DNA from 4 places in the Starkeya sp. ORNL1 genome. Region 3 is predicted to be linked to each of the others. Evidence: predicted binding sites of a transcription regulator. Region 3 holds the regulator's gene; each other region holds the start of a gene.
The links. Region 3 encodes LexA, which represses DNA repair genes until DNA is damaged. Its sites were predicted from a motif close to TGTTCNNNNTGTGTTCNG; they were not measured.

Region 1 (5,383 bases), 540 kb from region 3:
CATCGGCGTCCGCCGAGCCGGGCGGGCCGCCGGGAATGTGCGGGCCGTGGTCGTAGAAGATCTCCGAGCACGGGCCACAGGGGCCGGTATCGCCCATCTGCCAGAAATTGTCGGAGGTGGCGATGCGGATGATCTTGGATTCCGGCAGGCCGGCAATGCGCCGCCACAGATCGAACGCCTCGTCATCCTCGTGATAGACCGTCACCAGCAGGCGATCGACCGGCAGCTCGAATTCGCGGGTGATCAGGTTCCAGGCGAACTCGATCGCATTCTCCTTGAAATAGTCGCCGAAGGAGAAATTGCCGAGCATCTCGAAGAAGGTGTGGTGCCGCGCGGTGTAGCCCACATTGTCGAGGTCGTTGTGCTTGCCGCCGGCGCGCACGCACTTCTGCGACGTCGCCGCGCGCGAATAGGGACGCTTTTCGATGCCGGTGAAGACGTTCTTGAACTGCACCATCCCGGCATTGGTGAACATCAATGTCGGGTCGTTGCGCGGCACGAGCGGCGAAGATTCAACGACCTGATGGCCGTTCTTCGCAAAATAGTCGAGGAAGGTCGATCGAATCTCGTTGACGCCGCTCATCGAACCCAAGTCCGCCGGTTACCAGATAACCGGCGAGGAACGACCACCGGCCCGCGCACGAGGCGCGAGCCCCGGTTCTAACGACGCGTCAAAAGCTTGTCCAGAAAGGCGGCGTCGCTCACCCCACCGATCCGTCGCCCCGCCCGCCCTTCATTCGCCGTCGCCGTCGCTGTCATCCTCTTCGCCGCTGCCGGCGAGGATCTGCTCGGCGATGAGGCCGGCATTCTGGCGGATGGTCGCTTCGATACGGCCGGAGACGTCGGGATTCTGACGCAGGAAGTTCTTGGCGTTCTCGCGGCCCTGGCCGAGGCGCTGGCTGTCATAGGAGAACCAGGCGCCGGACTTCTCGACCACGCCGGCCTTCACGCCGAGGTCGATCAGTTCGCCCATCTTGGAGACGCCCTCGCCATACATGATGTCGAACTCGACCTGCTTGAACGGCGGCGCCAGCTTGTTCTTCACCACCTTGACTCGGGTCTGGTTGCCGACCACCTCGTCGCGCTCCTTGATCGAGCCGATGCGGCGGATATCGAGCCGGACCGAGGCATAGAATTTCAGCGCGTTGCCGCCCGTCGTGGTCTCCGGGCTGCCGTACATCACCCCGATCTTCATGCGGATCTGGTTGATGAAGATCACCATGGTGTTGGACTTGGAGATCGAGGCGGTGAGCTTGCGCAGTGCCTGGCTCATCAGCCGCGCCTGCATGCCGGGCTGGCTGTCGCCCATCTCGCCGTCGAGCTCGGCGCGCGGAGTGAGCGCGGCCACCGAATCCACCACCAGCACATCGACCGCGCCGGAGCGCACCAGAGTGTCGGCGATCTCCAGCGCCTGCTCACCGGCATCCGGCTGGGAGATCAAGAGATTGTCGAGATCGACCCCGAGCTTGCGGGCATAGATCGGATCGAGCGCGTGCTCGGCGTCGATGAAGGCGCAGATGCCGCCCTTCTTCTGGGCCTCGGCAATGGTGTGCAGCGCCAGCGTGGTCTTGCCGGAAGATTCCGGTCCAAAGATCTCGACCACGCGCCCGCGCGGCAGGCCGCCGACGCCGAGCGCGATATCAAGCCCGAGCGAGCCGGTCGAGACCGTCTCGATCTCCATGACCTTGTCGTTTTTGCCGAGCCGCATGATCGAGCCTTTGCCGAAATGCCGCTCGATCTGGGTGAGCGCTGCATCCAGCGCCTTGGCCTTGTCCATGGAAGATCCTTCGACGAGTCGCAACGTCGCTTGAGTCATTGCTGGGCTCCGTGTCGCATGCAAGGGGGCGTTGAAAATGAGCTGTTCAGGGATTGAGATACCTGTACCCTTTTTGTTCTCAGTTCGCAATATGTTCTTATGCGACACGGTCGAAATGGCGATGATGGAGGCGCAAACGATTGTTGTCGTTCTGATCACCAACGCTTTTTGTCGTTCCGCGACACGAAGCCATTGAAAATGAAGAGGATGGGCCTTCGTCAAACGGACAACAGGAAGCGCAGTTCCGTGCTGTCGCCGTCATCAATCGCGACGGTAAGGCATATGAAGATGCGCGGCCGCGCATTCGGCGGACACGGGTCGGCATGGAGCCCATGCAGCTCGTCGTCGGCGATGTCCATCACCTCGATATGGTAATGCTCCGCGAAGACGGTTCGGAGGCTTGGCCGAAAGCCATTGCATGGCTGGATCAGGCGACAAACCGGATACGCCTCGATCTCCTCCTTCTCGGCAAGGGCGAGGGCATTCGCAATGCCGACGTGATCGCCAGCTTCATCCGAATGACGCAGGATCCGGCGTGGGGCATGCCACGTGGCCTCTATCTGGACAACGAATCGGAATACGGTTGAGCGGATTTCGCCGACGACGCCATGAAGCTTGTGGAACGCGTTGAGTATGGCGGTGGCGAGCGCTCGTCCCAGATCGTACGCGCCCGCCCTTGCAACGCCTCTGCAAAGGCCATTGAAGGCATCTTCGGCATCCTGGAACAACGCTACTTCTGCGCCCTCCTCGGCTGGGCAGGCGGCGACCGCACGAACAAAAAGACCGCCAAGGTCGAGTGCCCGACCGAGCCGTTCCCCGGAACGCTCCAGGATTTGCGTATTCAGATAGCCGCGTGCCTGACGCTCTATGAGCACAAGCCTCAGCGCGGCGACCTCAACAGCCGCTCGCCGCTCACCTCTTTACGGTCACGCAAGTGCTCAGCGGGTCGCTCCAAGCCCTCCTGAGAGCCCTATGTGATGAACTCGGCGTCGTTCCCGGTGGCAGCATCCACGACGTTGAAAGCCGGCTCCTCAAATTTTACTACAGCACGCCAGTTGTCATTCTCGATGAAGCACAGAACCTACCTCTGAAATCGCTTCGACAATTGCTTCACCTGAGCGTCGCCGATGAGGGCGATATAGTCTTCATCTTTTGCGGCAACAGCGAAGTCCGCGACTTCATTCTAGTTAGCCGCCCGTCGCCCACCAATCGTGCGGGTAGAGTGGAAGATGGAATGCCGCGCAATGACGCCTTCCCAGCTTTGGCAAGAATGATGGTTCAGATGGACGACTTCAGCGTAGGCGTTCGGCCAGATAGTCGACGAAGACGCGCACGCGCGCGGGCATGTTGGCGCCGCCAACAAAGACGGCATGGATCGGCTCAACGTCGCCCGGATTGAAGGCTTCCAGGAGGGATACGAGACGGCCGGCCGCGATGTCGTTGGCGACGCCGAAATTGCCGACGCGCGTTATTCCCACGCCGTCCAATGCAAGCTGTCCCAGTGTCTCGCCATTATTGGCTTCGATGGTCCCGGTCACGGTCAGTGCATAATCGCGCCCTTCCCGGCGGAACGGCCATCCCGGCTCGGCACGGCGGAAATTGAAGTTCAGGCAATTGTGCTGGAGCAGGTCCTCCGGCACCCGCGGTGTGCCGTGCCGCGTCAGATAGGCGGGCGAGGCCACGACGCAGCGACCGGTCTCGCCGATCCGCCGCGCCGTCAACGCGCTGTCCGCCAGCGGACCGAACCTGATCGCAACATCCGCTTGGCCCGCTGCGACGTTGACGACCGTGTCCGTCAGGCTCAGATCGACGAGGATATGCGGATACTGGCGGACGAAATCGCCCAGCAAAGGCACGACGCAAAGACGGCCATGCGAGAGGGCAGCGCTCACCCGCAGCCGTCCGCGCGGTGCGCCCTGATCAGCGACGACCCGCTCCGCCTCGTCGAGGTCCGCCAGGATGCGCCGGGCGGCGCTGAGATAGCTCTGGCCCTCCGCCGTCAGGGTCAGCGCGCGGGTCGTCCTGATAAGTAATCGCACGCCCAGACGCGCCTCGATTCGGTCAATGGTCCGGCTGACCGCTGATGGCGTGAGGCCAAGCGAGCGGCCAGCGGCGGAGAAGCTGCCCGTGCGCGCAATCGTGGAGAAGACTGCGAGCTCCCGTGCGCGGTCCGCACCCTCCATCACCATCTTTGCACCCAGATCAAAAATACTTGGCCTGTGACAGGCCTACTCTGTGACGAGGGGACCGTCCATCTCACTGGGGAAATGCAATCCCAAGTGCCCCTCAATCCCCTTGAGCGATCTCGCCATGAAACTCAATCCACCTCTTCTCGCGCTGGCCGCGGGCGCATTCGGCATCGGCGTGACTGAATTCGCGCCGATGGGCCTGCTGCCGGTGATCGCCGGCGATCTTGGCGTGTCGATCCCCAGTGCCGGACTGCTGATCAGCGCCTATGCCGTCGGCGTCATGCTGGGTGCGCCACTGATGACGCTCACGACCGGCCGGGTGCCGCGCCGTGCTTTGCTGATCAGCCTCATGGCGATCTTCACCATCGGCAACCTCATGGCGGCGCTGTCGACCAGCTACGAGATGCTGTTGGCGGCGCGGCTGATCACCTCGCTGAACCACGGCGCCTTCTTCGGTGTCGGCTCAATCGTCGCGGCCAGCCTGGTGCCGGAAAACAGGCGTGCCGGCGCGGTCGCCGCCATGTTCATGGGCCTGACCACTGCCAATGTCGTCGGCGTGCCGTTGGCCACCTGGGCCGGCGACCTGATCGGTTGGCGCGCGGCGTTCTGGGGCATCGCAGTGCTCGGCGTTGTCGCCATGACATCGCTGCGGCTGACGCTTCCCAATACTCCAGCTGAAGCGGCCGGCGACATGATCTCGGAACTGAAGGTGCTCGGCCGCCCCCCGGTGCTGCTGGCGCTGGCTCTCACCGTGCTGAGCTCTACCGCCATGTTCACGGTGTTCACCTATATCGCACCGATCCTGCAGCAGGAGACGCAGGCTTCCATCGGCTTCGTCACGGCTATGCTGGTGACCTATGGTGTCGGTCTCACTTTCGGCAACTGGCTGGGTGGCCGGTTCGCCGACCGCTCGGTGGACCGTACGCTTATCGTCACACTGGCCGCGCTGATCGCTCTGCTGGTGGCCTTCGCCGCGGCGATGCCGTTCGCCGCGCCCAGCGCCGTCCTGATCTTCCTGTGGGGGGTGGCGAGCTTCGCGCTGGTGCCACCGCTGCAGATGCGAGTGATGGCCGCCGCATCGGATGCGCCGAACCTCGCCTCATCGGTAAATATCGGCGCCTTCAACCTTGGCAACGCCGTGGGCGCGGCGCTGGGTGGCGCGGTCATCGCCGGCGGGCTGGGCTACCCCGCCGTCGCCGTCGCAGGCGCCGTGGCGGCCGCGTCCGGTCTGTCGCTGGTGCTGTTCACGGCTGGCCGCAAGGCAGCGGTCCCGGTCTGCGGCCTTCCCTGACCCGCGGGATGCGCCGTTTCCTGACGTTCGAACAATGCCCACAAGCAGACATTCAACGAACGGTGACGCCGGGGCCGACCATCGTGC
Region 2 (5,383 bases), 1.8 Mb from region 3:
TCGGCACATTGAGCCGGAGCGTGCCGGTCGGGCTGTCGCGAAAGCTGTTCACCGTGTCGAGCGCTTCAGAAACCTCACTGAGCGCGGGCAGCAGCCGGTCGAGCAGACGGGCGCCGGCCTCGGTCAGCGTCACGCTGCGCGTGGTGCGGTTGAGCAGGCGCACCCCGAGCCGCTCCTCCAGCCGGCGCACCGCCTCGCTCAAGGTCGAGGGCGACACGCCGCGCAGGCTCGCCGCGCCGCGGAAGCTCCGATGACGGGCGACATCCGCGAAGGCGCCGAGATCGGCGAGGTCAGGTTCCAGCATTGTTCGATATTCCGTACAGCCCGTGCTGTTCACGACGGATTATCGCACGAAGCCGGACGTAGCATAGTCATGGCCTTGATTTCGCCGGGCTCTGGCACGGCCAAAGGAGACACGACCATGGAACAGCGCAAACTCGGGGCAACCGGCCCCACCACCTCCGCCCTCGGCCTCGGTGCCATGGGCATGTCCGACTTCTACGGCCCGTCCGACCGGGCCGAGAGCATCGCCACCGTTCATGCCGCACTCGATGCCGGCATCACTTTGATCGACACCGGCGATTTCTACGGCATGGGCCACAATGAGATGCTGATCGCCGAAGCGGTGCGCGGACGCCCGCGCGACAGCTACCAGCTCAGCGTCAAGTTCGGCGCGCAGCGCGATCCCGCCGGCAACTGGCTCGGCCTTAATCTCCGCCCGGAGGCGATCAAGACCGCCCTTTCCTATTCGCTGAAGCGCCTCGACACCGACCATGTCGATATCTACCGCCCGGCCCGCATGCCGGCCGGGGTACCGGTGGAAGAGGTGGTCGGCACCATCGCCGACCTGGTGAAGGCCGGCTACGTCCGCCATATCGGCCTGTCCGAGGTCGGCGCGCAGACCATCCGCCGCGCCGCCGCTGTGCATCCGATCGCCGACCTGCAGATCGAATATTCGCTGATCTCGCGCGGCATCGAGGAGGCCATCCTGCCGACCTTGCGCGAACTCGGCATCGGCCTCACCGCCTATGGCGTGCTGGCGCGCGGCCTGATCTCCGGCCACTGGCAGGCGAAGCCGCTGGCGGCTGGCGATTTCCGCGCCCACAATCCGCGTTTCCAGGAGGGCAATGTCGACGCCAATCTCGCGCTGGTCGAGGCTCTGCGGAAAGTCGCCGAAGCGCGCGGCGCCAGCGTCGCCCAGGTCGCCATCGCCTGGGTGGCGGCGCAGGGCGACGACATCGTGCCGCTCGTCGGCGCCCGCCGCCGCGACCGGCTCACCGAGTCGCTCGGCGCGCTGGACGTGAAGCTGTCGGCAGACGATCTCGCCGCCATCGAGCGCGCCGTGCCCAAGGACGCCGCCGCCGGCACCCGCTACCCCGCCATGGCGATGGCGGATCTCGACAGCGAGCGGAAGTAGCAAGGCGTGTGAGCATCGAGGGACGTTGCTCTGCGTGAGCATCCTTCGAGGCTCGCTGCGCTCGCACCTCAGGATGAGGTTCATATTAAAAGCGACCTCATCCTGAGGTGTCCGGCTTCAGCCGGGCCTCGAAGGATGTTCACGCAGAGCAACGCCCTAGCCGTTCGTCCTTTGTTCGGCTACGCCCTTTCCCATGGTGCAACGTCCGATTCGCATCCTCGGCCTCGATCCCGGCCTCCGCCGTACCGGCTGGGGGGTAATCGACGTGCTTGGCTCCAAGCTCTCCTTCGTCGCCTGCGGCACCGTGCTGCCGCCCGAGGACGCACCCCTGGCTGTGCGTCTCGCGCATCTGCACGATGGGATCGCCGCCGTCATCCGCGCTCAGTTGCCGGAAGAGGCCGCGGTCGAGGAGACCTTCGTCAATGTGAATCCGGCCTCGACCCTGAAGCTCGGCCAGGCGCGAGGCGTCGTACTGGTCACCCCGGCACTCGCGGGCTTGCCGGTCGCCGAATATGCCGCGTTGCTGGTCAAGAAGACCGTGGTCGGCGCCGGCCGCGCCGAGAAGGCGCAGATCCGCATGATGGTGAAGGTGCTGCTGCCCCGCGCCGATTTCGAGACCGACGACGCCGCCGACGCGCTTGCCGTCGCTGTCACCCACGCGCAGCATAGGGGCGCGGCAGCGCTCAGGGCTGCCGTCATGGCGCGGTAGAGGCGGGCAATGCTGGAGCTTCTGGGGCTGATGCTGGCCGCACTGTTCACCGGGGCCGCGCTCTATGTGAACGTCGCCGAGCAGCCGGCACGCCTCACGCTGGACGACGCCAATCTACTGCGCGAATGGAAGCCCTCCTACAAGCACGGCTTCGCGCTGCAGGCGCCATTGGCTCTGATCGTCTTCCTCGTCGGCGCCGCCGCCTTCTGGCAGAGCGGCGACTGGCGCGCGCTGATGGGCGCCCTGCTGATGCTGGCCAACTGGCCCTATACGCTCCTGGTGATCTTCCCCACCAATAATCGCCTGCTGATGACGCAGGAAGCGAAGGCCGACGCCGGCACCCGTCGGCTGGTCGAGCGCTGGGGCTGGTTGCACATGGTGCGCACTGTCTTCGGCGCGGCCTCGATGCTGTGCTTCCTCTGGGCGGCGGCGACGGACGCATGATCGGCAAACTGAAGGGCATCGTCGATACCTATGCCGACGACCACGTCATTCTCGACGTGCAGGGTGTCGGCTATCTGGTGCATTGCTCCGGCCGCACCTTGCAGGCGCTGCCCCCGGTGGGCGAAGCCGCGGTGCTGTTCATCGAGACCTTCGTGCGCGAGGACATGATCCGGCTCTACGGCTTCGCCTCGGAAGCCGAGAAGGCGTGGTTCCTGCTGCTGCAGAATGTCCAGGGCGTCGGCGCCAAGGTGGCTTTGAACGTGCTCTCCACCCTCTCGCCGTCCGAACTCGCCAATGCCGTGGCGCTCGGCGACCGGGCGATGGTGGCGCGTGCCAACGGCGTCGGCCCCAAGGTCGCCGCCCGCATCGTCGCCGAATTGAAGGACAAGGCGCCGGGCTATGCCAGCATCGATCCGGTGGTGGCGCAGCTCGCCGGGCAACTGGAAGCCAGGCGCGCGCCGGCGCCGGTGTCGGACGCCGTCTCGGCGCTGGTCAATCTCGGCTATGCCCAGCTCCAGGCCAGCGCCGCCATAGCCGCAGCCGTGCGCGAAGCCGGCGAGGACGCGGACACCGCCAAGCTGATCCGGCTCGGGTTGAAGGAGCTGGCGCGGTGAAGGCATACGGACAATGAGCGCCACCCGCGTCATTACCCCGGAGCGGCGCGAGGAGGATGCGGCGGAGGCTTCGCTGCGCCCGCAATTCCTCGCCGAATTCATTGGCCAGGAGCAGGCACGGGCCAATCTCAGCGTCTTCATCAAGGCGGCCAAGGCACGTAATGAAGCGCTCGACCATGTGCTGTTCGTCGGCCCGCCGGGGCTGGGCAAGACCACGCTGGCGCAGATCGTGGCGCGCGAGCTGGGCGTCGGCTTCCGCTCGACCTCCGGCCCGGTGATCGCCAAGGCCGGCGACCTCGCGGCGCTGCTGACCAATCTCGAGGAACGCGACGTCCTGTTCATCGACGAGATCCACCGGCTCAGTCCGGCGGTGGAGGAAATCCTCTATCCGGCGATGGAGGATTATGAGCTGGACCTCATCATCGGCGAGGGCCCGGCCGCGCGCTCGGTGAAGATCTCGCTGTCGAAATTCACTCTGGTCGGGGCGACGACCCGCTCCGGCCTGCTCACCACGCCGCTGCGCGACCGCTTCGGCATACCGGTGCGGCTCAATTTCTACACGGTGGAAGAGCTGGAGCTGGTCGTCACCCGCGGCGCGCGGGTGCTGGGCATCCCGATTTCCAAGGACGGCGCCCGCGAGATCGCCCGCCGCGCCCGCGGCACGCCGCGCATTGCCGGCCGCCTGTTGCGCCGGGTCCGCGATTTCGCCCATGTGGCCGGTGCCGACACCATCGACCGCAAGGCCGCCGACCACGCGCTCAGCCATCTCGAAGTCGACCAGTCCGGCCTCGACCAGATGGACCGGCGCTATCTCACGGTGATCGCCATGAATTATGGCGGCGGGCCGGTCGGCGTCGAGACCATCGCCGCGGCGCTCTCCGAGCCGCGCGACGCCATCGAGGAGATCATCGAGCCGTTCCTCGTGCAGCAGGGCTTCCTCCAGCGCACCCCACGCGGGCGCGTGCTCACCGCCCACGCCTTCAAGCATCTCGGCCTCGCCGCGCCCCCCAGCTCCAACCAGATGCCGCTGTTCGATGAAGGTGGCGACTAGAGGTGGGGCGGCGAGTGACATCGACGCCGGCCTCCGCCTGATGTAAGTGCTCTTCACATGAGCTGGTCGAAGAATGACGGGCCGCGCGGCTATCATCATGGCAACCTGCGGGAAGCCCTGATGAAGGCGGCGCTCGACCTGATTGCCGAGCGCGGCCCAGCCGGCGCCACCTTCGCCGAGGCGGCGCGCCGTGCCGGGGTCAGCCCGGCCGCGCCCTACCGTCATTTTCGCGACCGCGACCAATTGCTGGCGGCCGTCGCCGCGTCCGGCTTCGAGCGTTTCGCCGACGCCCTGAAGGCGGGCTGGGACGAAGGCCGCCCGAGCCCGACGGAGGCCTTCGAGCGCATGGGCCGCGCCTATCTCGAATTCGCCCGTACCCATCCGGCGGACTATGTCGCGATGTTCGAATCCGGCATCGCCACCGATGCCGATCCCGCGCTCGCGCAGGCGGGCCAGCGCGCCTTCGGCGTGCTGCGCGAGGCCGCGGAGGTGCTGGTGGCGCAGATGCCGGCAGCCGGGCGCCCGCCGGCGCTGATGGTGGCGCTGCACATCTGGGCGCTGGCGCATGGTGTCGCTTCGCTGTTCGGCCGCGCCGACGGCGCACGGCGGCGCACACCGATGCCGCCGGAAGAGCTCCTGGAAGCCGGTTTTCTTATCTACCTCAAAGGCTTAGGCGACAAGCCCGAGTAAGTCGGCGCGGCCGATATTGACAACCGGCTTTGAGCTACCTAACTATGTAAATGTGTTTAACATTAACCAGGGACCGATGCCATGGAGCTTGCACAGAAGCTCGACTCATACGGCAAACCGGCCTGGATCGCCCTCACGGTCCTGGGCTTCATGGCCTGGTGGCCCCTGGGTCTGGCGATCCTGGCCTTCTCGATAGGGAGCGGACGCATGGGATGCAGAAGCAGGCAAACGGATTTCGCGCATTGGCAGGAACAGGGCCGCGACGCCGTTCGTAACGCCTTCGACGGGCGTTGGGGTCGTGGCGGCCAATGGGGCCGCGGCTTCCGCCCGAGCGGCAATCGCGCCTTCGACGAGTATCGCGAGGAGACACTGCGCCGGCTCGAGGACGAAGAGCGCGAGTTCAAGGATTTCCTTGAGCGCCTGCGTCAGGCCAAGGACAAGTCGGAGTTCGACCAGTT
Region 3 (5,383 bases):
TCATGGCCCTCGCCCTTGCGGTACGGAGTCGGGCCGTTGCCTTCCACCTGCTGGCCGGACTGGCGGCCATCGCCGCCGGCTTCGCACTTGCCACGCTACACACTGCGCGCATCGCCCATCCGGTGTTGCCGACGCAGCTGGTCGCGGCGGAAGTCTCCGGCTTCGTTGAGCGAGCGGAACTGCGCACCAAGGATGGCAAGCAGAACGGACGCATCGTGCTGCGCGTGACCGCCCTGGAGCGGGCAGGCGAGCCGCGACCCGAACGGGTGCGCGTGACCGTGCCGGGTACGCCGCCTACGGTCGGCAGCCATGTCACCGTCCGTGCGACGCTGGGCCCGCCGCCGGGGCCGGCCTATCCCGGCGGCTATGATTTCGGCCGCGATGCCTGGTTCGACGGCATCGGCGCCACCGGCTTCGCCTTCGGCAAGGCCCGGGAGAGCGCGGCGCCGGTGGCCGTGCCACCCACGCTCGGTTTCGCCGCATGGTTGGACGAAGTGCGCGCCGCCATGGCCGGACGCATCACTGCGGTCCTGTCCGGCGATACCGGGGCGATCGCGGTGGCGCTTGTCACCGGATTGCGTGGCGGCGTGAGCGAAAGCGTCGAGGAGGTGATGCGCGTCTCCGGCCTCTCGCACATCCTCTCCATCTCCGGCCTGCACATGGCGCTGGTCGCCACCACCACCTTCATCCTGGCGCGCGCCTTGCTGGCGCTGTGGCCCGCGCTTGCACTACGCTGGCCGATCAAGGCCTACGCCGCCGTGCCCGCCATCGCGGCGGCGACCTTCTATCTCGTGCTGTCCGGCAATGAGGTGCCCACGCAGCGCTCCTATCTGATGACGCTGCTGGTGCTTGTCGGGGTGATGCTCGGACGTCCGGCGCTGACGCTGCGCACGCTCGCCATCGCCGCCATGATCGTGCTCGCCGCTGCGCCGGCGACGCTGCTCGATCCCGGAACGCAGATGTCGTTTGCCGCAACGCTGGCGCTGGTCGCCGCGCACGAAGCGTTCGGCCGTCGCCTCATCAATTCGGTCGGTGCAAGCACGCCGGTCGGCGGCTACGCGCTGCGCTATGTCGGGGCTCTGCTCGTGACTTCGCTGGTCGCCGGGCTGGCGACAGCTCCCTACGCCGCCTTCCATTTCCAGCGCCTCGCGCCGTTCAGCCTGCTGGCCAATCTCGCCGCCGCGCCACTGGTATCGCTGATCGTCATGCCGTTCGGGCTGCTGGGCGCGCTGCTGCTACCGTTTGGCTGGGACGGACCGGCATGGTCGGCCATGGGGTTCGGCATAGATGGCATGAGCTACATTGCCGCGACGGTGGCGGCCATGCCGGATGCCGACCGCGGCCTGCCGGCGTTTCCCCTGGCGACGCTGATCCTGTTCAGCCTTGCTCTGGCCTGCCTGTGCCTGCTGCGCACCCGCCTCGTTCTCATCGCGCCGGTGCTGGCAGCGGCGGGTCTCTGGATCGGCGCGTCCCCCGACCGCCCGGATCTGCTGGTCGACGCCACCGGAAAGACCGTGGCGGTGCGGGGCCTAGATGGGCGCCTCGCCCTGATGGGGGATCGTCCGACGGCAGTTCTCGCCAGCCGCTTCGCCGGCGAGCAATGGCTTGGCGCGGAGGGGGATCGTGCCGCGCTCGCCGCGCCCGGCGCACAGATGGCGGCGCCGCTTTGCGATCGGCTGGGCTGTACACTGCCGATGACGGACGGGCGAAACGCCGCCCTGTCGCTCTCGCGCGATTCGCTCGTCGACGACTGCCGTCTCGCCGCCGTGCTCGTCACCCCATTCGAGCCACCCGAGGATTGCGCGGCCTATGTGGTGCGGATCGCGCCGGATGGCAGCTCAGGCGCGCAAGCGCTCCATCTCGCCGCTGATGGGCCACAACTTGTTCGTGGTCGCCCGGAAGGCGTAGAACGACCTTGGCTGCCGATGCCGCGTGAAAAGCTGGCGAACGCCGCGGCAAAGTCGCCACGACCCATCACGCCGATCGATCCTGCCGGCACGGCGGATACCGAGACCCTGTCGCCGGAGCAGGCGTCGCCCGCGCCGGATCAATAACGGCGGAACAGGCCGACCAGGCGTCCCTGGATGCGCACCCGGTCAGGGCCGAAAATGCGGGTCTCGTAGGCTGGATTAGCCGCTTCGAGGGCGACCGATGCCCCCTTCTTGCGCAACCGCTTCAAGGTGGCTTCCTCATCATCGATCAGCGCCACCACGATCTCACCCGTGTCCGCGGTCTCGGTCTTGCGGATCAGCGCGAGGTCGCCGTCGAGAATGCCAGCCTCGATCATCGAATCGCCGCGTACCTCAAGCGCATAGTGTTCGCCACTCGCCAGCATTTCCGGCGGCATCGAAATGGTGTGGCTGCGCGACTGGATCGCGGAGATCGGCGTGCCGGCGGCGATGCGGCCCATCACCGGGATGGGCACCGGGCGCGACGGCTCGTCTTCTGTGGGCGGGCGCACCCGGCCGAGGCCACCCTCGACCACGTTCGGCGAGAAGTTACGCGACGGGCGGATCGGCTGCACGCTATCCGGCAGGCGCACCACTTCGAGCGCCCGAGCGCGATTCGGCAGGCGGCGAATGAAGCCACGCTCTTCGAGCGCCGTAATGAGGCGATGGATGCCTGATTTCGAGCGGAGATCGAGGGCTTCCTTCATCTCCTCGAAGGAGGGCGGCACGCCGCTTTCCTTGAGCCGTTCATGGATGAAGCGAAGCAGCTCATGCTGTTTGCGGGTGAGCATTCCGACCCCTCGATCTGGCTGACACAGGCGAAGACGGGCCCGAGTCAAACGAAACAAAGCACGAACAAAAACCTAGCTGTTCTTTTTGTGTTCCACAACAGTAAAGATACCGCTAATGCCCCGCCGTTTCCGTGGACGGCCAAAGCGGCCCGACATTTGCCTGTATGCAATCTGGCGCAGAGTGCCTATTGCAAGGGCATAGCGCCAGGGGCGGCAGAGTCGGGAGGCTTGTATTGGTCGAGACAATCGCGGAGGTCGTGGCGGCTCATCGGCAAGGCAAGGCGCGACCGGCGGAGACACTCGCGGCCTGCATGGCGCGCATCGCCGCCTATGACGACCCGGCGGTGTTCACGGCCATTGCCGAACCCAAGGCGATCCACGCCCAGCTCAAGTCGTTGGAGGGCTCAGATCCCGAGCGGCTGCCGCTTTACGGCGTGCCCTTCGCGGTGAAGGACAATATCGACGTCGCCGGCCTGCCCACCACCTGCGCCTGCCCGGACTTCGCCTATATGGCGACCAAGGATGCTGTGAGCGTGGCGCGCCTGCGCCGGGCCGGCGCCATCGTGGTCGGCAAGACCAATCTCGATCAGTTCGCCACCGGCCTTGTCGGCCGCCGCTCGCCCTATGGCACGCCGCGCAATCCGATCCGCGCCGATCTGGTGCCGGGCGGCTCCAGTTCCGGTTCCGGCGTTGCCGTCTCCGCCGGGCTGGTGCCATTTGCGCTCGGCACCGACACCGCGGGTTCGGGCCGCATTCCCGCCGGGCTCACCAATATCGTCGGGTTGAAGCCGAGCCTCGGCCTGGTCTCGACCACCGGCGTGGTTCCGGCGTGTCGTTCGCTCGATTGCGTCTCGGTGTTCGCGCGCACCGTCGGCGATGCCTTCACTGCGTTACAGGCGATGGCCGGGGCAGACCCATCCGATCCCTTCTCGCGCGATCTGCCGCTTGGCCATGCCGGCGGCGTGGCGCCGAAGCTACGCATCGGCGTGCCGCGCAGCGTGGATTGCGTGACGTTCGGCGATCGCGAGACCGAAGGCGCCTTCGTGCGCGCGCTGGCCCGTCTCGGTGCGCTTGGGGCCGATATCGTCGAGATCGAGATGGAGCCCTTCTTCGAGGCGGCGCGCCTGCTTTACGACGGTCCCTGGGTCGCCGAACGCTATGCCGCGGTCGGCGGCTTCCTGGAATCCCGGCCGGATTCCTTTCATCCAGTGGTGCGTTCCATCATCGAACAGGGGCGGGCCCTGAGCGCGGTCGACGCGTTCCGCGGTCTCTACCGCCTTGCCGAGTTGAAGGCGCGGGCGCGACAGGAGATGACCGGGCTCGATGCGTTGATGGTGCCGACCATGCCTACCGTCTACACGCTGGCGCAGCTCGATGCCGATCCGGTGCGGCTGAACAGCAATCTCGGAATCTACACCAATTTTGTGAACCTGCTCGATATGTGCGGCCTCGCCGTACCCTCCGAAATCCGCCGCGACGGTGCGCCGTTCGGCATCACCTTGCTGGCGCCGGCCGGGCGCGACGCGCATCTTGCGGCGATCGGCGCGGCCTTCCACGCCCGCACCGGGCTCGCCATGGGCGCCACAGGGCGTGCGCTACCTCCACTCGCGCCCGCCACGCCCACTGCCGGGCCGGGGCGGATCGAGATCGCGCTGTTCGGCGCGCATCTGTCCGGCTTGCCGCTCAATGGCGAATTACTGGCGGCCGGCGGCACCTTCGTGCGGCAAGCCCGCACCAATGCGGATTATCGGCTGTACTTGTTGCCGGAAGGCCGGGTTCGGCGGCCCGGTCTACTGCGCGGCCGACCGGGAAGCGGCGCGCCGATCGCGTGCGAGGTGTGGTCGCTGCCGGCGCAGAATTATGGTCCGTTCCTGGCGAAGATACCGGCGCCGCTCGGCATCGGCAGCATCACGCTGGACGACGGTTCCGACGTGAAGGGCTTCCTGGTCGAAGCGACAGGAGTGGCATCCGCGCGTGACATCACCGCCTATGGCGGCTGGCGCGGCTTCCTCGCCGCGGAGGTAGAGGCGGCTGCGATCTAAGGCATAACATCAGGAACTTACCGTAAGCAATTACGATCACACGCTTTGAGCATACTGCTCATAAGCGTCATGGACGATGACGATATGGTCGCGCATCGCCACCGCGGCGCCGTCCCGGTCGCCGCGCAATATCGCGGTGACCACCCGGTCATGCTCGGTGTGGGAGAGCGCGAGCCGGCCCAGCGCGCGGAACTGCGCGCGGCGGAACGGCGAGAGCCGACGCCTTGTGCCGAGCGTGATCTCGGCGAGATAGCCATTGTGGCTGCCGGCATAGATCGAGGTGTGGAAGGTCTCGTTGGCCTCGCGATAGCCGAGGAAATCCCCGGTTCGCATCAGGTCTCCCATCTCCGCATGCAGCGCTTCGAAGGCGCGGCGCTCGGCCGGATTCATCTTCAGCGCGCAGAGCCCGGCGCACAGTGCCTCCAATTCGGCCATGACGTCGAACATCGCCTGCAGCCGCTCGACGCTCGGGCGCGCCACCACGGCGCCGCGGTGCGGGCGGGTGTCGACCAGGCCGGAGGCGGCGAGTTCGCGGATCGCCTCGCGCACCGGCGTGCGGGAGACGCCGAAGCGGGCGGCGAGCGCCGTCTCGTCCAGCGTG
Region 4 (5,383 bases), 970 kb from region 3:
CGGCCTGCTGGCCCGGCCGATGCGCTTCCTCGGCACCGAGACCGGCATACTGATCGGCCTCGTCTATATCCTGCTGCCCTTCGTGGTGCTCTCGGTCGGCAATGCGCTGGCGAAGATCGACACCGCGTTCGAGCAGGCCTCGGCCGATCTCGGCGCCGGGCCGGCGCGCACCTTCTGGTTCGTCACCTTGCCGCTCTGCCTGCCGGGCGCGGTCTCCGGTGCCATCATGGTGTTCGCGCTGGCGGTCAGCGCCTATGTGACGCCGGCGCTGCTGAGCGGCGGGCAGATCACCGTGTTCTCCATGCTGATCTTCCAGCAATACAGCTCGGTGTTCGATTTCCACTATGGCGCCGCGCTGAGCGTAACGCTGCTGGTGCTGACGCTGCTCTTGGTCGGCATGGCCGGGCGCATCGGCGAAGCGGGGAGGCGGGCATGATCGCGCGTCTCATCGTCCGTCTCGTCGCGTTGCTGGCGCTCGCCTATCTGGTGCTGCCGCTCATCGTCATCATCGGCGCCTCGCTGACCACGACCAGCTATCTCGCCTTCCCGCCGGAAGGGCTAACGCTGCACTGGTACAAGGTGATGCTGGACGATCCGTCCTACGTCGCCGCCTTCACCACCTCGACGCTGCTGGCGCTGGCGGCAACCGTGGTCGGCATCGTGCTTGCGGTGCCGGCGAGCCTTGCCTTGGCGCGCTACGACTTCACCGGCCGCGCGGCGCTATCCGCCATGCTGCTTTCGCCGCTGGTGCTGCCCTATGTCGTGCTCGGCGCGGCGCTGCTGCAATATGGCGCGGCGATCGGGCTGGTGCGCTCCTTCGCGGCGCTGCTGGTCGGGCACGTCATCATCGTCATGCCCTTCGTGCTGCGCTCCATCCTGCCGCTGCTGACCCCCGAGCAGCGGGCGCTGGAGGAAGCCTCCGCCGATCTCGGTGCGCGGCCGGTGACCACCTTCTTCCTCGTCGTGCTGCCGCAGATCCGCTCGGGCATCGTCGCCGGCGGGCTGCTCGCCTTCATCTCTTCCTGGATCAATGTCGAGTTGTCGATCTTCAACACGACATCCGAGCTGAACACCATCCCCGTGAAGATGTTCAACTACGTCCAGTACACCATCGACCCGACGATCGCGGCCGTGTCCGCAATAACCATCGTCGTCGCGGCCGTCGCCATCATCCTCATCGACCTTCTGATCGGCCTCGACATGCTGTCCGAGCCGCGTCAGCCCTAACTTATGGAGCCTTCCATGATGCGCAAGCAGGATATATTCGACGTCGTCTACACGCATACGGAGGGCGAGCCGCTCTGCATCATCCATAGCGGCATTCCCTATCCGGCCGGCTCCACCATCCTGGAGAAGCGCGCTTTCCTCGAAGCGAACTATGATTGGGTGCGCCAGGCGCTGATGCGCGAGCCGCGCGGCCACAAGGACATGTTCGGGGTATTCCTCACCCCGCCGTCCTCGCCGGACTACGATGCCGGGCTGATCTATATCGACGGCACGCAATATTCCCACATGTGCGGCCACGGCACGATCGCGGTCGCCATGGCGATGGTGGCGCTCGGCATGGTGCGGCGCAATCCGGATGGCGTGACCACGATCCGCTTCGAGACCACGGCGGGCCTGGTGCTGGCCGAGGTTGGATCGGAAGGCGACGAGGTGCTGTGGACCCGCTTCGAGAACGTGCCGGCCTATGTGGCGGCGCAGGACGTGCCGTTCGAACTGCCGGGCATCGGTCCGCTCAAGGCCGACATCGTGTGGGGCGGCAATTATTTCGGCATCATCGATCTGCGCGGCACCTCGCTGCGCATCTCGCCGGAGAACGGCTCGGTGCTGTCGCGCTACGGCATCATGGCGCGCGAGCAGATCCGCCAGCGGGTCAACATCCAGCACCCGACCGCCGGCCACATCAACAATTTCAACTTCGTCACCTTCTGGCACGAGCCGACCATCGAAGGCGCGTTCTACAAGAACGTCCATGTCTTCAGCGCCGGCCAGCTCGACCGTTCGCCGGGCGGCACCGGCACCAGTGCGATGATGGCGATGTTCGAGGCGCGCGGGCAGCTCGCGCTCAACCAGCCGATCCGCTCCGAGGGCCTGCTCGGCACCGGCACCTTCGAGGGCTGCCTGATCGGTGAAGCGAAGCTCAACAGCGTGCGTGCGGTGCGCCCGACGGTGAAGGGCACCGCTGGCCTGCTCGGCACCGCGCGCTGGGTGATCGACCGCAACGATCCGGTGGGTGCCGGGTTTCTCGTGGCGTAAGCCGGCGCCGCGAAGTCCGCGCGTCGTGCCGTTGCGCCGGCGGCGAGAAAGATAGGGTGGGCGGCTCGCCGAAGCGGGTCGTCCGTCCTATCTTTGTTCCCACCATGCCCCAGCGATCCGGAAGCGCCGATCTGCCCCTGCATGGCGGCCGTGTGCCGCCCTGGCTGGCGGAGCGCATGACGCGGCTCGGCGCGGTGATCTGCGAGGCCATCGTCCAGCATTATGGCCGCGACGAATTGCTGAGCCGGCTGGCCCATCCCTTCTGGTTCCAGTCCTTTGGGGCGGTGATGGGGATGGACTGGCACTCCTCCGGCATCACCACCAGCGTCATCGGCGCGCTGAAGCGCGGGCTGGCGCCGCTGTCGGGCGAGCTTGGCCTGCATGTCTGCGGCGGGCGCGGCAGGCATTCGCGCAAGACGCCGCAGGAACTGGAGGCGATTGGCGCGCGCATCGGTTTCGATGGCGCGGCGCTCGCCACCGCCAGCCGTCTCGTCGCCAAGGTCGACAGCGCCGCGGTGCAGGACGGCTTTGATCTCTATCTCCACGGCTTCATCGTCGCCGATGACGGCAAATGGGTCGTGGTCCAGCAGGGCATGAGCGACGAACGCCGGCAGGCGCGGCGCTATCATTGGCTGTCGGAGGGGCTGAGCAGCTTCCTCGACGATCCGCATTCCGCGATCGAGGGGGAAGGCAAGGGCGAGATCGTCAATCTTGCCGACCGCCGCGCGGAGAAATCCCGCCACGCCCAGCTCGACCTGCTCGCTGCGCTCGGTCCCGATGGCATCGCCCGGCAATATGCGGCGCTCATAGAAGTGCCGGAGCCCGCGCCGGCTCCGGAGGCGGAGCAGATGCTGCTGCCGCATCTGATCATGCCGGCGCATCACGAAGTGCGCGCCGAGGACGTGGTGCAGCCGCGCTTGCAGGCCGCGCTCGCCGCAGCCGCCGATCGCGGCCCGGAGGATTTCGCCGACCTTCTGCTGGTGCCCGGCGTCGGCGCCCGCACCGTCGAGGCGCTGGCGCTGGTCGCCGAGGTGGTTCACGGCACGCCCTGCCGCTTCACCGATCCGGCGCGCTTCTCCTTTGCCCATGGCGGCAAGGACCGGCATCCGTTCCCGGTGCCGATCCGGGTCTATGACCAGACCATCGAGGTGATGAAGTCGGCCATCGGCAAGGCCAGGCTCGGCCAGTCCGAGGAACTGGCGGCGATCCGGCGCCTCGACGACCAGACCCGCCAGCTGGAGCGCGCCGCCGGCGGGCGAAGCTGGGACGAGGTGGTGGCCGAGGAGATGCGCATGTCGCCGAGCTATGGCGGGCGCAGCGTGTTCGGCTGGGAGCCGGGCTAGGGCCCAACCGCTTCGAGCGCATGCGCCGCCGAATCCTGCCGGCCGCGGACAAAACTTCTGCACCGATTGTCGAAAGCGTCGGTCCTTCCCCGACATTGGCATGACGGGACATGATGTCCCGGACACCGAAGCGGAGTTTCCGATGCGCTACATGATGCTGATCCACCACGACGAAGCCGCGCTCGCCAAGGCGCCGCCATCGCTCTGGGGCGACTACGCCGCCTTCAATGAGGCGATCGCGAAGGCCGGTATCTCGTACCAACCGGGCAACCGGCTCCAGCCGAGCTCGGCGGCGAGCACCGTGCGCGTCGCCGGCGACAAGGCCGCCGTCCTCGACGGGCCCTATGCCGATACCAAGGAGCAGCTCGCCGGCTATTTCATGATCGATGTGCCGGACCTCGACCAGGCGATCGTCTGGGCGACGCGGTGCCCGAGCGCGCGCTATGGCAGCATCGAAATCCGCCCGCTTCATACGGCCTGACATGCCGGCGGAGACGAGAAATGAGGCGGGGCGAGCGGCCGAGCGCGTTGCGCGCGAAAGCTTCGGCCGGCTGGTCGCCTTCCTCGCCGCGCGGCCGAGGGATGTGGCCGCCGCCGAGGATGCGCTGTCGGAGGCCTTTGCCGCGGCGCTTCGCCAGTGGCCCGAGCGCGGCATTCCCGACAACCCCGCCGCGTGGCTCCTGGCCGTCGCGCGGCGGCGCGGCACCGACGCAGCGCGGCGGCGCGCGGTCGAGACCGGCGGCGCGGACCTTCTCGTGCTGATGGCGGAGGAACTTGAGGCGGTGGCTTCGTCGCCCGAGGCGATTCCCGACCGCCGCCTCGCGCTCATGTTCGCCTGCGCGCATCCGGCGATCGACCGCGGGATGCGCGCGCCGCTGATCCTCCAGGCCGTTGTCGGCCTCACTGCGATGGACATCGCGGCAGCATTCCTCGTGCCGCCCAGGACCATGGGCCAGCGGCTGGTGCGGGCGAAGAACCGCATCCGCGACACCGGCATCCCGTTTCGCGTGCCCGACCGTGAGGAACTGCCGGAGCGGCTCGACACGGTGCTCGAGGCGATCTACGCCGCCTTTGCGCGGGGTTGGCACGAACTCGACGACAGCGCCCCGCGGCTCGCCGAAGAGGCGATCTGGCTCGGCCAGGTCGTGGTGGGGCTTCTCCCGGACGAGCCTGAGGCGAAGGGAATGCTGGCGTTGATGTTTTATGCCGAGGCCCGACGCCGGGCGCGGCGGACCGACGGCGGGGCATTCGTTCCACTGGAGGAGCAGGATGTCGCCCGTTGGGACCGGGACGCGCTCACCACGGCGGAACGGCTCTTGAGCGAAGCGAGCGCCGCCGGGCCGAGCGGCCGCTATCAGATCGAGGCGGCGATCCAGTCGGCCCACGTTGCGCGGCGGCTCGGTGGCGCCGCGACGTGGCCGGCGATCGTCGCCCTCTATGATCACCTCCTCGCGCTGACCGGCTCGCCGGTCGTCGCGCTCAACCGCGCGGTCGCTCTCGCCGAGACCGACGGCCCGGGCGCGGCGCTCGCCGCGCTCGACCCACTCGGAGCCGACGAACGGCTGGCCGGCTACCAGCCCTATTGGGCGGCGCGCGGCGCTCTCCTGGTCCGCGCCGGCCGGACGAGCGAGGCGCGGGAAGCGCTGACGCTCGCGCTCGGCCTCGCTGACGATCCCGCCGTGCGGGCCTATCTCCGCGCGCGGCTCGACGGGCTGTCGGAAACCTCCATCGACACAAAGGGGCGCACCCAATAGGGAGTCAGGCGCCCACCGAAGGTACAC

Region 1: a site for LexA is predicted at 1,898-1,915, ahead of recA (recombinase RecA). Genes of this name have one in related genera too.
Region 2: a site for LexA is predicted at 1,579-1,596, ahead of ruvC (crossover junction endodeoxyribonuclease RuvC). Genes of this name have one in related genera too.
Region 4: a site for LexA is predicted at 2,343-2,360, ahead of G3545_RS28580 (DUF763 domain-containing protein). Genes of this name have one in related genera too.

What each region holds. Positions count from the first base shown of each region.
Region 1 is NZ_CP048834.1:220,758-226,140, reverse strand. Features, by position in the region: gene alaS (alanine--tRNA ligase) at 1-583, opposite strand, end outside; gene recA (recombinase RecA) at 734-1,816, opposite strand; gene G3545_RS01055 (hypothetical protein) at 2,149-2,403, shown strand; gene G3545_RS01050 (hypothetical protein) at 2,425-2,781, shown strand; gene G3545_RS01040 (LysR family transcriptional regulator) at 3,109-4,005, opposite strand; gene G3545_RS01035 (MFS transporter) at 4,127-5,296, shown strand; gene G3545_RS01030 (hypothetical protein) at 5,305-5,383, shown strand, end outside.
Region 2 is NZ_CP048834.1:5,198,560-5,203,942, reverse strand. Features, by position in the region: gene G3545_RS24535 (LysR family transcriptional regulator) at 1-304, opposite strand, end outside; gene G3545_RS24530 (aldo/keto reductase) at 422-1,417, shown strand; gene ruvC (crossover junction endodeoxyribonuclease RuvC) at 1,611-2,126, shown strand; gene G3545_RS24520 (DUF1772 domain-containing protein) at 2,136-2,570, shown strand; gene ruvA (Holliday junction branch migration protein RuvA) at 2,567-3,184, shown strand; gene ruvB (Holliday junction branch migration DNA helicase RuvB) at 3,198-4,235, shown strand; gene G3545_RS24505 (TetR/AcrR family transcriptional regulator) at 4,293-4,925, shown strand; gene G3545_RS24500 (DUF2852 domain-containing protein) at 5,007-5,383, shown strand, end outside.
Region 3 is NZ_CP048834.1:760,400-765,782, reverse strand. Features, by position in the region: gene G3545_RS03710 (ComEC/Rec2 family competence protein) at 1-2,054, shown strand, start outside; gene lexA (transcriptional repressor LexA) at 2,048-2,740, opposite strand; gene atzF (allophanate hydrolase) at 2,974-4,782, shown strand; gene G3545_RS03695 (GntR family transcriptional regulator) at 4,819-5,383, opposite strand, start outside.
Region 4 is NZ_CP048834.1:6,076,986-6,082,368, forward strand. Features, by position in the region: gene G3545_RS28565 (ABC transporter permease) at 1-436, shown strand, start outside; gene G3545_RS28570 (ABC transporter permease) at 433-1,227, shown strand; gene G3545_RS28575 (proline racemase family protein) at 1,243-2,259, shown strand; gene G3545_RS28580 (DUF763 domain-containing protein) at 2,364-3,602, shown strand; gene G3545_RS28585 (YciI family protein) at 3,703-4,083, shown strand; gene G3545_RS28590 (DUF6596 domain-containing protein) at 4,085-5,356, shown strand.